Regions from separate parts of the Pseudoalteromonas sp. APC 3694 genome, predicted to be linked through region 2. Evidence: riboswitches for the same ligand, from Rfam matches in the RefSeq annotation. Region 2 holds a riboswitch; the other holds the start of a gene.

Region 1 (4,997 bases), on a different contig from region 2:
GGCCAGCGTAATTGAACACGCAGCAAAACCTGTAACTGACACTGCTGGGCAGTCGCTTGTTCGTTTAACCAACGCACCTGATTAAGACTTTCTGCCACAAAGGTGCGTACGCCACGTGCAATAAAATGTTTAATTTGTTTTGGGCTTTTAGCAGGGCCCGTGTTGAGCACGCGCTCGCTGTTAATTCCTTGGGCAAGTATTTGCTCAAGTTCGCCTTTACTTGCAACATCAAAGTTAAAACCAGCGTTATCTAAACTTTGTATCACTTTAGATAGGGGATTGGCTTTAACCGCATACCAAAGCTTTACTTCGGTTTGCGCCACTAAGTGCGCAAGGTGCGCATCTAGTGAGTCAAGGTCGTAGACAAAAAATGGAGTATCGAGTTTACTCGAAAGCTCATCAATAGCGCTTTTAACGGGCGTACTCAAAAAGGTCATTAACGTAAAACCTCTTCAAGCAATAATGACGCGTCACTTTGCTCGTCCCGGTATTTAACAATTAAGGCACACGACATACTCAAGCCTTGATCACGGGCCCAGTCATTTGACGCAGGGCGAGAGCCTGGGATCACAATCGCGTATTCAGGGATTGCTTCGCCTTTATCAAGCTGACGCTCATTAACGCAGTCATAAACAGGGATGGTTGCAGATAAGCGAACACCTGGGGCAAGTACCGCGCCTTTTTTAACTACCACGCCTTCAACAATCACACAGCCTGCACCAATGAATGCATCGTCTTCTATGACCACAGGGCTTGCGCCAATGGGCTCAAGTACCCCGCCTAATTGTACCGCGGCGCTCAAATGAACATTTTTACCCACTTGCGCACATGAGCCAACCAATGCGTGGCTATCTACCATAGTCCCCTCGTCAATAAAGGCGCCAATATTTACGTACGCAGGTGGCATAATAATAGTGCCTTTGGCAACATGTGCACCACGGCGCACACTTGAACCACCTGGCACCATGCGAACGCCTGCTGTGGCTTCAAAGCATTGCGGCGCTAAGTTATGTTTATCAACAAAACCGCCAGCAAACTCGGTGTTTTGACCGTTTTTAAAGGCTTCTAAAATGCCTTGCTTTACTTCTACGTTAGCGTGCCATTGGCCGTTTTCGTCTTGTGTTGCTGCGCGAACTGCGCCCGTTTCTAAATTATTTAATAGTTCTAACCAGTTCATTATAAAAACCTGTATTTAATGCCAAGATAAAATGGTGTTGTTTGCCGATGAAATGTCATCTGTGTGTGTCAGCTCAAGGTGTGTTAAAGGTGGACGTAAATGCGGACTGCTAATACGCCCTTGTAAATGCATTAACACTTTGACTGGGATAGGGTTTGCTACTGAAAATAAGCTATTGATGGCGCTAGACCACTGGACAAAAAGATTAGGGTGTTGGCCGCTTAAACTGCGCTTTACAAACTCATGGGTTTGCACTGGCCATGCATTGGCTGCAACCGACACTAAACCTTTTGCACCTGCTTGGGCAAAATAAGGCATGAGGGCATCGTCACCACTAAAAATGGCTAGTTCAGGCGCTGCTTGTCGATAGGCTTCAAATTGAGAAATACAGCCACTGGCTTCTTTGAGTGCCCATAAATTTTTATGTTGTTTGAGGTTTTCAATGGTTGCAATGGGAATGCTAACCGCACTACGTCCTGGTACGTTATAAAGCATACAAGGATGAGAACTGGCATTGAGCAGGCTTTCAAACCAATGCGTTTGCCCCACTGCACCGGGTTTGGCGTACAAAGGCGAGCCAAGTAAAAAACCATGAATAGGCAGTTGGTTGCAGTAGTTAACCCATTCAAGCTGCTGCTTTAAGTTACTACCACCGACTGCGACCATAAGCGGGACGCTCGGCTGTAATTGGCAAACATGCTCTACGATGGCTTGCTGCTCTTTTAGGGTCAGGGCTAACCCTTCGCCAGTGCTACCAAGTAATAAAATGCCGTTGTTAGCGGCTTCTTGTTCGGCCACCAAGGTGTCTAAGGTTGCGTAATCAACTAGGCCATTTTGATCAAATGGGGTGATCAGCGCAGTCCATAAATGGAAATTGTTAATATTGAAGTTGTTGATCATCTCTCACGAACTTATAGGGCATTCGTCGAGTTATTGGCGGGTATTTAGGGTGCCTGACTCTTTGAATGTATTTATAATTCGAAGAGCGAATGGGCTTAAATAATAGGGCGCACGGCCTTATTATACTAAGACCAGAAGCTCTCCACCAAATATGTTATTGGTGACAGTCGCTAGGATTCAACCTAGTCGCCCGAAGTAATCTTTCACAAAAAAGTGTTACCTCTCGGCGTTAATTCCCCTCACGTATGCTCAATGGAGTTTGCGCTCCTAACATACGCTACCTGAATAACGCACCTCTTCCAGCCCTTTGCACTTGCTATTGAAAAATCAATCAGCAAATACAATGTAATAGGGTAAGTGTGGCGATTAAACCACTTTAGCCGTCTAGGTGTCAAGTGACTAAATACAGAATAGTTCATCGATAATAGCAACGGTTACGTATTGGCTGCTTTTCTCGTAAACTAGTTTCATGGTCGAAGTAAGGTATTAAGTAGATGGAAAAATTTAGTGATATTTATAAGCGTGCAGTGGAGCGAAAGGGCTCTGAAAAAATGCTTAAATTGTTACTCGCAAAACCTTTATCAACAAAGCAACTCGTCACATTAAGTGATGATGATTGGCTAGAAGAATTTACTCGGAAGGTTTTTCAAAGTGGCTTTTATTGGTCGGTGATCAACAGTAAGTGGGCCGGATTTAGAGAGGTTTTTTGGGACTTTAGTGTTGAAAAGCTATTGATGATGCCACCAGACATGTTAGAACAAAAAGCCAGTGACGAACGAATTGTGCGCAATTATAAAAAAGTAAAAACCATTACTGATAATGCGTATATGATCCATGAAGTTGTAGAGCAGCACGGCAGTTTTAGTCAGTTTATTGCTAACTGGCCAAGTGAAGATATTATTGGTTTGTGGGCGTATTTAAAAAAACATGGTGCAAGGCTGGGTGGTAATACTGGTCCTTATGCACTGCGTGCCTCGGGGAAAGATACTTTTTTACTTTCAAGAGATGTAGAAAGCTATTTGCGTGCCCATAAAATTATAGATGGCGGATTACAAACTAAAAAGTCACTAAGTGCGGCGCAGGCATTCTTTAATGAACTGCAGCAGCAAAGCGGCTTAAGCATGCAAGAGCTAAGCTTAATTGTCGCTTATGGTGTAGGCGACAATCGCGTAGGTATCAGCCAAAAACAATAGGATTAAACATGAAATTAGTGCCAAGGTATACCGATATTGGTGAGGGGTTTGCTATTAGCGATCATCCAGCCAAGGTGACAGCACCACAGTTATTGTTATGGAATGAGCCCTTAGCCGAACAATTTAATATACAAGTAAATGCTGATTCTCGAGCAAATATATTCAGTGGAAATGAACCTCAAGCAGTTTCTGTAGTTGCATTAGGGTATTCGGGTCATCAGTTTGGTCATTTTTCTCCACGCTTAGGAGACGGCCGAGCGCATTTACTTGGCGCGATCAGTGATGATAAAAACCAGCTTTGGGATTTGCAATTAAAAGGCGCTGGCGCTACGCCATTCTCGCGTGGTGGAGATGGGCGCTGTGCATTAGGTCCAGCTATTCGTGAGTACGTAATGAGCGAAGCTATGCACGCGCTTGGCATTCCAACAACGCGTTGTTTAGCCGTGGTTGGCAGTGGCGAAACCGTTTATCGGAACCCACCTCAACCAGGTGCTATTGTAACCCGACTCGCCAGCAGTCATATACGGGTGGGCTCGTTTCAATATTTAGCCACTCAAGGTGACGTTACTAGCCTAAAAAACTTAGCCGACTTAGCCATTCAAAGACACTATTCCGAGATTAACAGCACTGGTGCTCAGCGTTATTTAGATTTTTTAGCTGCAGTGATCGCCAACCAAGTCAAATTAGTCGTAAGTTGGATGAGGGTGGGGTTTATTCATGGTGTTATGAACACCGATAACACCTTAATTAGTGGTGAAACCATAGATTACGGCCCATGTGCCATGATGAACCAGTTTGATTTTGATACCGTGTTTAGCTCTATTGATAAACAAGGGCGTTATGCGTTTGGTAATCAGCCAAACATGGCAAGTTGGAACTGTGCCCGCTTAGCAGAGAGTCTAATGGCGCTGATCAGTGATGATGACGAGCAAGCGGTGGCATTGATGACGCCTTTAATTGAGGGCTTTTCAACGCAATTTAACCAACAATTTAGCGCTATGTGGGCGCAAAAGTTAGGGTTAACAGTCGCGGATGATAAAGATAATAAGTTGGTGGGAGAGTTACTAGGGTTATTAAAACAACACCAGCTTGATTATACCAATACTTTTAATGCGTTAACTGAATCGTTAACTGGACAAGCGCAAATACCATCAGCACTCGTATCGTGGGCACAGCAATGGCAAACACGAACTAACGAGCATAGTTATAATATAATGCGACAGGCAAATCCAAGTGTGATTCCGCGTAATCATATTATTGAAGATATTATTACTCAGTACACTACGCATGGGGATAGTGAGTTACTCAGTCGTTTTATCCAAGTGATGGCGAGCCCTTACGCAAGCAATATGCAAGCTACAGAGTTTCAACAGCCGCCTGAAGATGATAAGAATTATCGTACTTTTTGTGGTACTTAAGTATTGTTTGTTGCATTTTAAAATGAATATAAAAGGTCATTTTTTACTCCTGCGATGTTCATTCATAGAGTAAACTATGAACGAGTGATACCATAACTCCATAAAGGCCAGTGATCGTGTGGAGTTTAAAGCGATTGTTTGCTTTTTGAGCTAGCCTGTGTTCATCGACATTTTTTATGAGCTAGTTTTATTATCCTAGATATTGAAAAAATATATTTGCGTTAAGCATTGATTAACAAAGACTCAGTTACTATATAAGTAAGTTAGAAGAGCTAGCAATGCTTAGCTATATTTTTAGTTGTTAAAATG
Region 2 (4,997 bases):
TTACCTAAGCCTACCGCTGCACCGGCTGCTGCCAATACAAAACCTAGTCGACTTTGAAAACCATCACGCACTTGTGCCATACACCTACAAATCTGTTATTATTTTAACGAATGCGAATTAAACCATATTTAAGAGCGACTGAGTAATAAAAATGTACTTAGCGCTCACAACAACTAACAACCGCTCACAAACTATCCAGCTTTGGGTAATAAATATGTAATCGGTCGTCATTTATAACGAGCAATGATGAGTGTAACTTACTTTGAAAACCAGCTAGAAATCACGCCCGCTTTAGCAAATAACAGCCATTGCATTGCGTTGCTTAACGCGACCACCCTCAATGTGGGTGAATTTGATTTACCCCACTATTTAAGCCCTTTTGAGCTCAATGTTATTAATCGGCGTAAAAACCCACAAGCTAAACAAGAATATTTAGCCACACGTTTAGTGCTTAAATACCTAGTAAAAACCGCTTGTTCTTCTTACGCATCATTAAAGCTGTGTGATATTAGTTCTGAATTTAACCCCGATAACAGTAAATTAGAATTACATATTAAAAATACAACAGGCGTGATCAGTTGCTGTATTTCTCATTCTCATGGTTTTGTAGGTGCAGCGTTAAATGTAGCATCAACTCAATTTGGCTTTGATATTGAAAAAATTAATTTAAAGCGCCCTTTTAATAAACTCGCTAAGCACTTTTACCACCCAGCCGAAGTGAGTTTAATAACCGATACAGATAACATAACAACTCAAGCACATCATTTTTTTAGGATTTGGACATTAAAAGAAGCGCTGGCTAAAGCCACCAGCCGCCCCATTGCTCAATTATTAAGCCCTAATGTGTTTAACGAACTTAATAACACTCAGCTTACAGCTTGTAGCAATACCGTGGTTGGAGCACATAACGACATGTTTGATATTAGCGTTGTGGCAAAAAAAAGCACCGACTGGCGGTGCTCAATAATAACTATTAACGATTTACGCAGCGCAATCACTTTCTAGTAATCGACTATGAATCGCTTGAACCACAGCATCAGACTCGCTTTGCTCAACTAAAAAGCACAAGTTATGTTTACTTGCACCATGGCAAATGAGTCGAATATTAAAATCACTTAACACTTTCATTAAATTCATTTCATGTTGGCGCAAAACAATTTCAGAGCCAATTAATGCCACCAGCGTTAAATTGTTTTCAACCGATACATGGCAAAATTCAGCAAGCTTATCTAAGCATGCTTGATCTAGCTCTGGGCGTGATGCATTAGGCGCATTATCAAGGGTAATTGCTACACTAATTTCAGAGGTGGTGACCAAATCTACCGAAATATTGCACTCACTTAAAATAGTAAATATACGCGCTAAAAAGCCACTGGCTAATAACATTTCTGGGCTTTTAAGGGTTAATAATATTTGATTTTTACGTTGCGTTACCGCACGAATACCAGGTAGCTGCGATTTTTCACGTTCAATCCACGTACCGCCAAGTTCTGGCTCTGTGCTTGAGCCAACAAACACATTAATATGGCTGCGACTGGCAGGCAAAATTGTAGCTGGGTGCAGCACTTTAGCGCCAAAGGTCGCCATTTCTGCTGCTTCATCAAAACTTAAACGCGCAATAGGAGTGGCTTTTACACACAAACGAGGATCAGTGCTAAAAATACCCACTACGTCAGTCCAAATATGCACACTTTTAGCGTTAATAGCCTCAGCAAGCAGTGCAGCACTATAATCTGAGCCACCTCGACCGAGCGTGGTCGTTAAATTGTTTGCATCGCTACCAATAAACCCTTGGGTTACAATAACGCTATCATCAAGCAGCGGAATTAAATGTGTTTTAGCGGCTTGCGCTGTGGCGCCCACATTTGGTGTTGCTTTACCAAATTGGCTATCGGTTTTAAGCACCTGGCGCACATCAAAACGAGTGGCATTTAAACCCTTTAACCTTAGTACTTGGGTAAATAAGTACGACGATAAACGCTCGCCAAAGCTAAGTAGCTCATCGAACTGCTGCTCAGTATTGAGTGTTTGTGCCGCCAACGTTTGAAATGCATCAAGCGTTTGATTAAACCCAAGGGCTAAATCATCATCTAACGATAGGTCATTTAAAATAGCCTGCTGAATCGCAAGTACACCATCAATATGCTGTTGGCGTTTAGCGGCTTCAATACCCGCTTTGCAAAGCTCCACTAAATGATTGGTCACTCCGGCACTGGCGCTTACTGCAACAATACGTACATTTTTATCGTTTACGATAATTTCGCTACAACGGCTCATCGCCTCAAAGTTAGCAACGCTGGTGCCACCAAATTTGGCAACAATGTAATCTGATTTTGTGCACTGTGAACTTTGTGGCACTGATTGGGTAGTCATTTCGTCTCCTTTCGCGGCATCCAAACCGCAATAAAACAAGAAGAACTTGGCAGGAAATAAAGATAAGAAAAATCTACTGCCAGAAGCTCTCCACCTAAATTGGTGACAGTTTTGAGGATTCAGCCCCATAAACCGAAAAACAATAGTAACGACCCATTATTTTCCTCGGCGAGTACTTCCCTCCTTAATGGTCGCAGGCTGTCGTTGCCTCACATTAAGTACCTAAGTATCGCACCTCTTCTGAATGTATTATTAACCTGTGGCTAATAAAACAAAACCGCACTAAGAGTGCGGCTTTGAAAGTTATCGTTTAGACGTCTAGCTGTCAAGTCGTTTTACTATAAAATCAAATAAAACTACCCATTAAGTAAGAGCCCGCATAACCAAAGGTGTAACACAGTAATAAATACAGCGATAAGCGAAGGTAACTTGCAAACGTCAGCTCTTTTACCTTACTCATGGCTATAATACCGGCTGCCGAGCCAATGATTAGCATAGAGCCACCTACACCGGTTGCATACGTAAACGACAACCAATGCTGTTGACTCATTACAATATCGGCTTTTAATAACGCTGCCGTTAGTGGCACGTTATCAACACCTGCAGATAAAATACCCATTAAGTAGTTTGCGTACTCTGGCGCCATTACCGTATACAAATTAGTAAATTGGCTCAGTACCCCAACTTCTTTTAACGCACCAACAAGCAGTAACACACCCACGAAAAACAATAAGGTGTCGTACTCTATGTCGCGTATAAAATCGATCATATCTTTGTTGATGTCTTTTTTGCGCATTAAAAATTGCGCGACTAAAAACATAATAGATAAACCCAATAAAAAAGTAAGCAGAGGCGGTACACTGTATAAAACACTCAATGTAAGCGTAGCAATAACCGTAGTGAAGAAAATAACCGCAATGGTTATGTCGGTTTTTTCAATACGTTTAAATTTAGTTTTTTTAAACTCGAGTTGCTTATTCATGCCAATTGATAACAAAGTAGCGAGTAATAATACACTTAGTAACGCAGGCACAATTAACAGTAATAAATTGCTAATTGATACTTTACCATCAAGGAAAATCATAAGTGTGGTTACATCACCCGTGATAAGTGATACACCACCGGAGTTTACAGCAAATACAATAAGCGTGGCGTACTTAACTAACTTTTTGGCTTCAAGTTTTAATGACATAATCACTGCCAGTGATATTAGCGTGGCCGTAACGTTGTCTGAAATAGATGAAAATAAAAACGCAAAACACCCCACCAAAAACATTAGCTTACGCTCACTAATGCTGGTTGGCATAATCCGGTTCACAACATTTTCGATAAGTCCTTTAGAGTTTAAATAGGCAACAAAGGTCATTGCGGCCATTAAAAACAGCCATAAAGAAGCAATTTCTAAAATATTGTGGTCTAGGAGGGTTTGAATCGTTTCGGGGCTTTGCCCATTAAGAGGAAAAATAAAGGAGATAATCCAACAAAGTGTACCAAAAAATAATGTCGTTTTTGCTTTGTTTACGTGAATCACATCCTCAATAACGATAAGCAAAAATGCAATCGCTATCAGCGTCAGGATAATCGAGGAAACCATGATATTAAACAACCTTCGGGGTTAAGTAAAAATTGAAACCATGTAAAAAATATACCCACAAACTCTATGTGCCTATATTCGGCGCGGATACTATCACTAAGCGGGTGTAAAAACTATTATTAAATCGTCGCAAAAACGAATACCATATAAGTTCGAGAAATATAAAATAACGAATACTAGGAAGTTGCAACGCCTTATGATCCCAGCTAAAAAGCTACTTAATACCCTCACTGAGCATTGGGGTGTATTAGAGCTATTATTTAAGCGCTTTAAAATGGCCGACTTTAGTATTAAAGATCTTCAAAATGCCATTAAGCAAAAGCAACCCACGTGGAATAATGAGCGTATTTATAAAGAAACCAACCGGTTATTGAATCAAGAAATTATTATTCCGCTGGCTAAATCGTCACAACTGGAAATTAACCGCGCCATTGCCGACTTTGCCACCTTTTTACTGCAAGAAGAACATTTAGGCTTAGCACAAGAAATTAGTGTCTTGGTTGATGATTTGGCCCGTTTAGGTAATCGGCTATTCAATGCCGGTGAAATGGAAGATTTTGATGATTTACGCCGCTTTAGCCGTATTATGGATGATCGGGTGCGTAAAATAATCAAACTGTTTTTGCACAACGAAAACGCTATTTTAAATATTGTTGAGCAAGCCAAATCTAATAATGCGGTGCAGTCGCTACAAAAACGCTATAAAGCCGTGATAGAAGCGTTTGATGAATATATAGAACCCATGCTGGAAATGGTGGATATTAGAGGCGACTTTCATGCCTGCTTTACCCTTATTGAGCAACAAATTAGCACCCAAATAGAACACATTGAACGCTCAGGCAAAGCGTACAACGATAAACGCATGCTTGAGCAATTGCGTACCCGCATTCTAGAAATGCACTTAGTTGGCCGGACAAGCTTACGAAAAAGTGCCGATATGCTTATGCCACTGCGTGAAGAGTTGCGCCGTAACAACCTTGTTACCCGCCAAGTAGCAAAAGTATTAGGACTAATACGTAAAAATGGGGTA

What was found. Region 2 has a riboswitch for lysine ahead of lysC (lysine-sensitive aspartokinase 3). Riboswitches for the same ligand answer to the same signal wherever they lie in the genome.
Region 1: it holds a riboswitch for lysine, as region 2 does, so the genes downstream of both, dapA (4-hydroxy-tetrahydrodipicolinate synthase) here and lysC (lysine-sensitive aspartokinase 3) in region 2, are expected to answer to the same signal.

Annotation. Positions count from the first base shown of each region.
Region 1 is NZ_JASDDE010000019.1:12,065-17,061, forward strand. Features, by position in the region: gene QMA00_RS08575 (PLP-dependent decarboxylase) at 1-437, opposite strand, end outside; gene QMA00_RS08580 (2,3,4,5-tetrahydropyridine-2,6-dicarboxylate N-succinyltransferase) at 437-1,177, opposite strand; gene dapA (4-hydroxy-tetrahydrodipicolinate synthase) at 1,193-2,077, opposite strand; lysine riboswitch at 2,205-2,384, opposite strand; gene QMA00_RS08590 (DNA-3-methyladenine glycosylase I) at 2,572-3,270, shown strand; gene QMA00_RS08595 (protein adenylyltransferase SelO family protein) at 3,279-4,688, shown strand.
Region 2 is NZ_JASDDE010000040.1:20,108-25,104, forward strand. Features, by position in the region: gene QMA00_RS13545 (sodium-dependent transporter) at 1-80, opposite strand, end outside; gene QMA00_RS13550 (4'-phosphopantetheinyl transferase superfamily protein) at 247-1,005, shown strand; gene lysC (lysine-sensitive aspartokinase 3) at 982-2,373, opposite strand; lysine riboswitch at 2,449-2,621, opposite strand; gene nhaD (sodium:proton antiporter NhaD) at 2,720-3,967, opposite strand; gene QMA00_RS13565 (hypothetical protein) at 4,164-4,997, shown strand, end outside.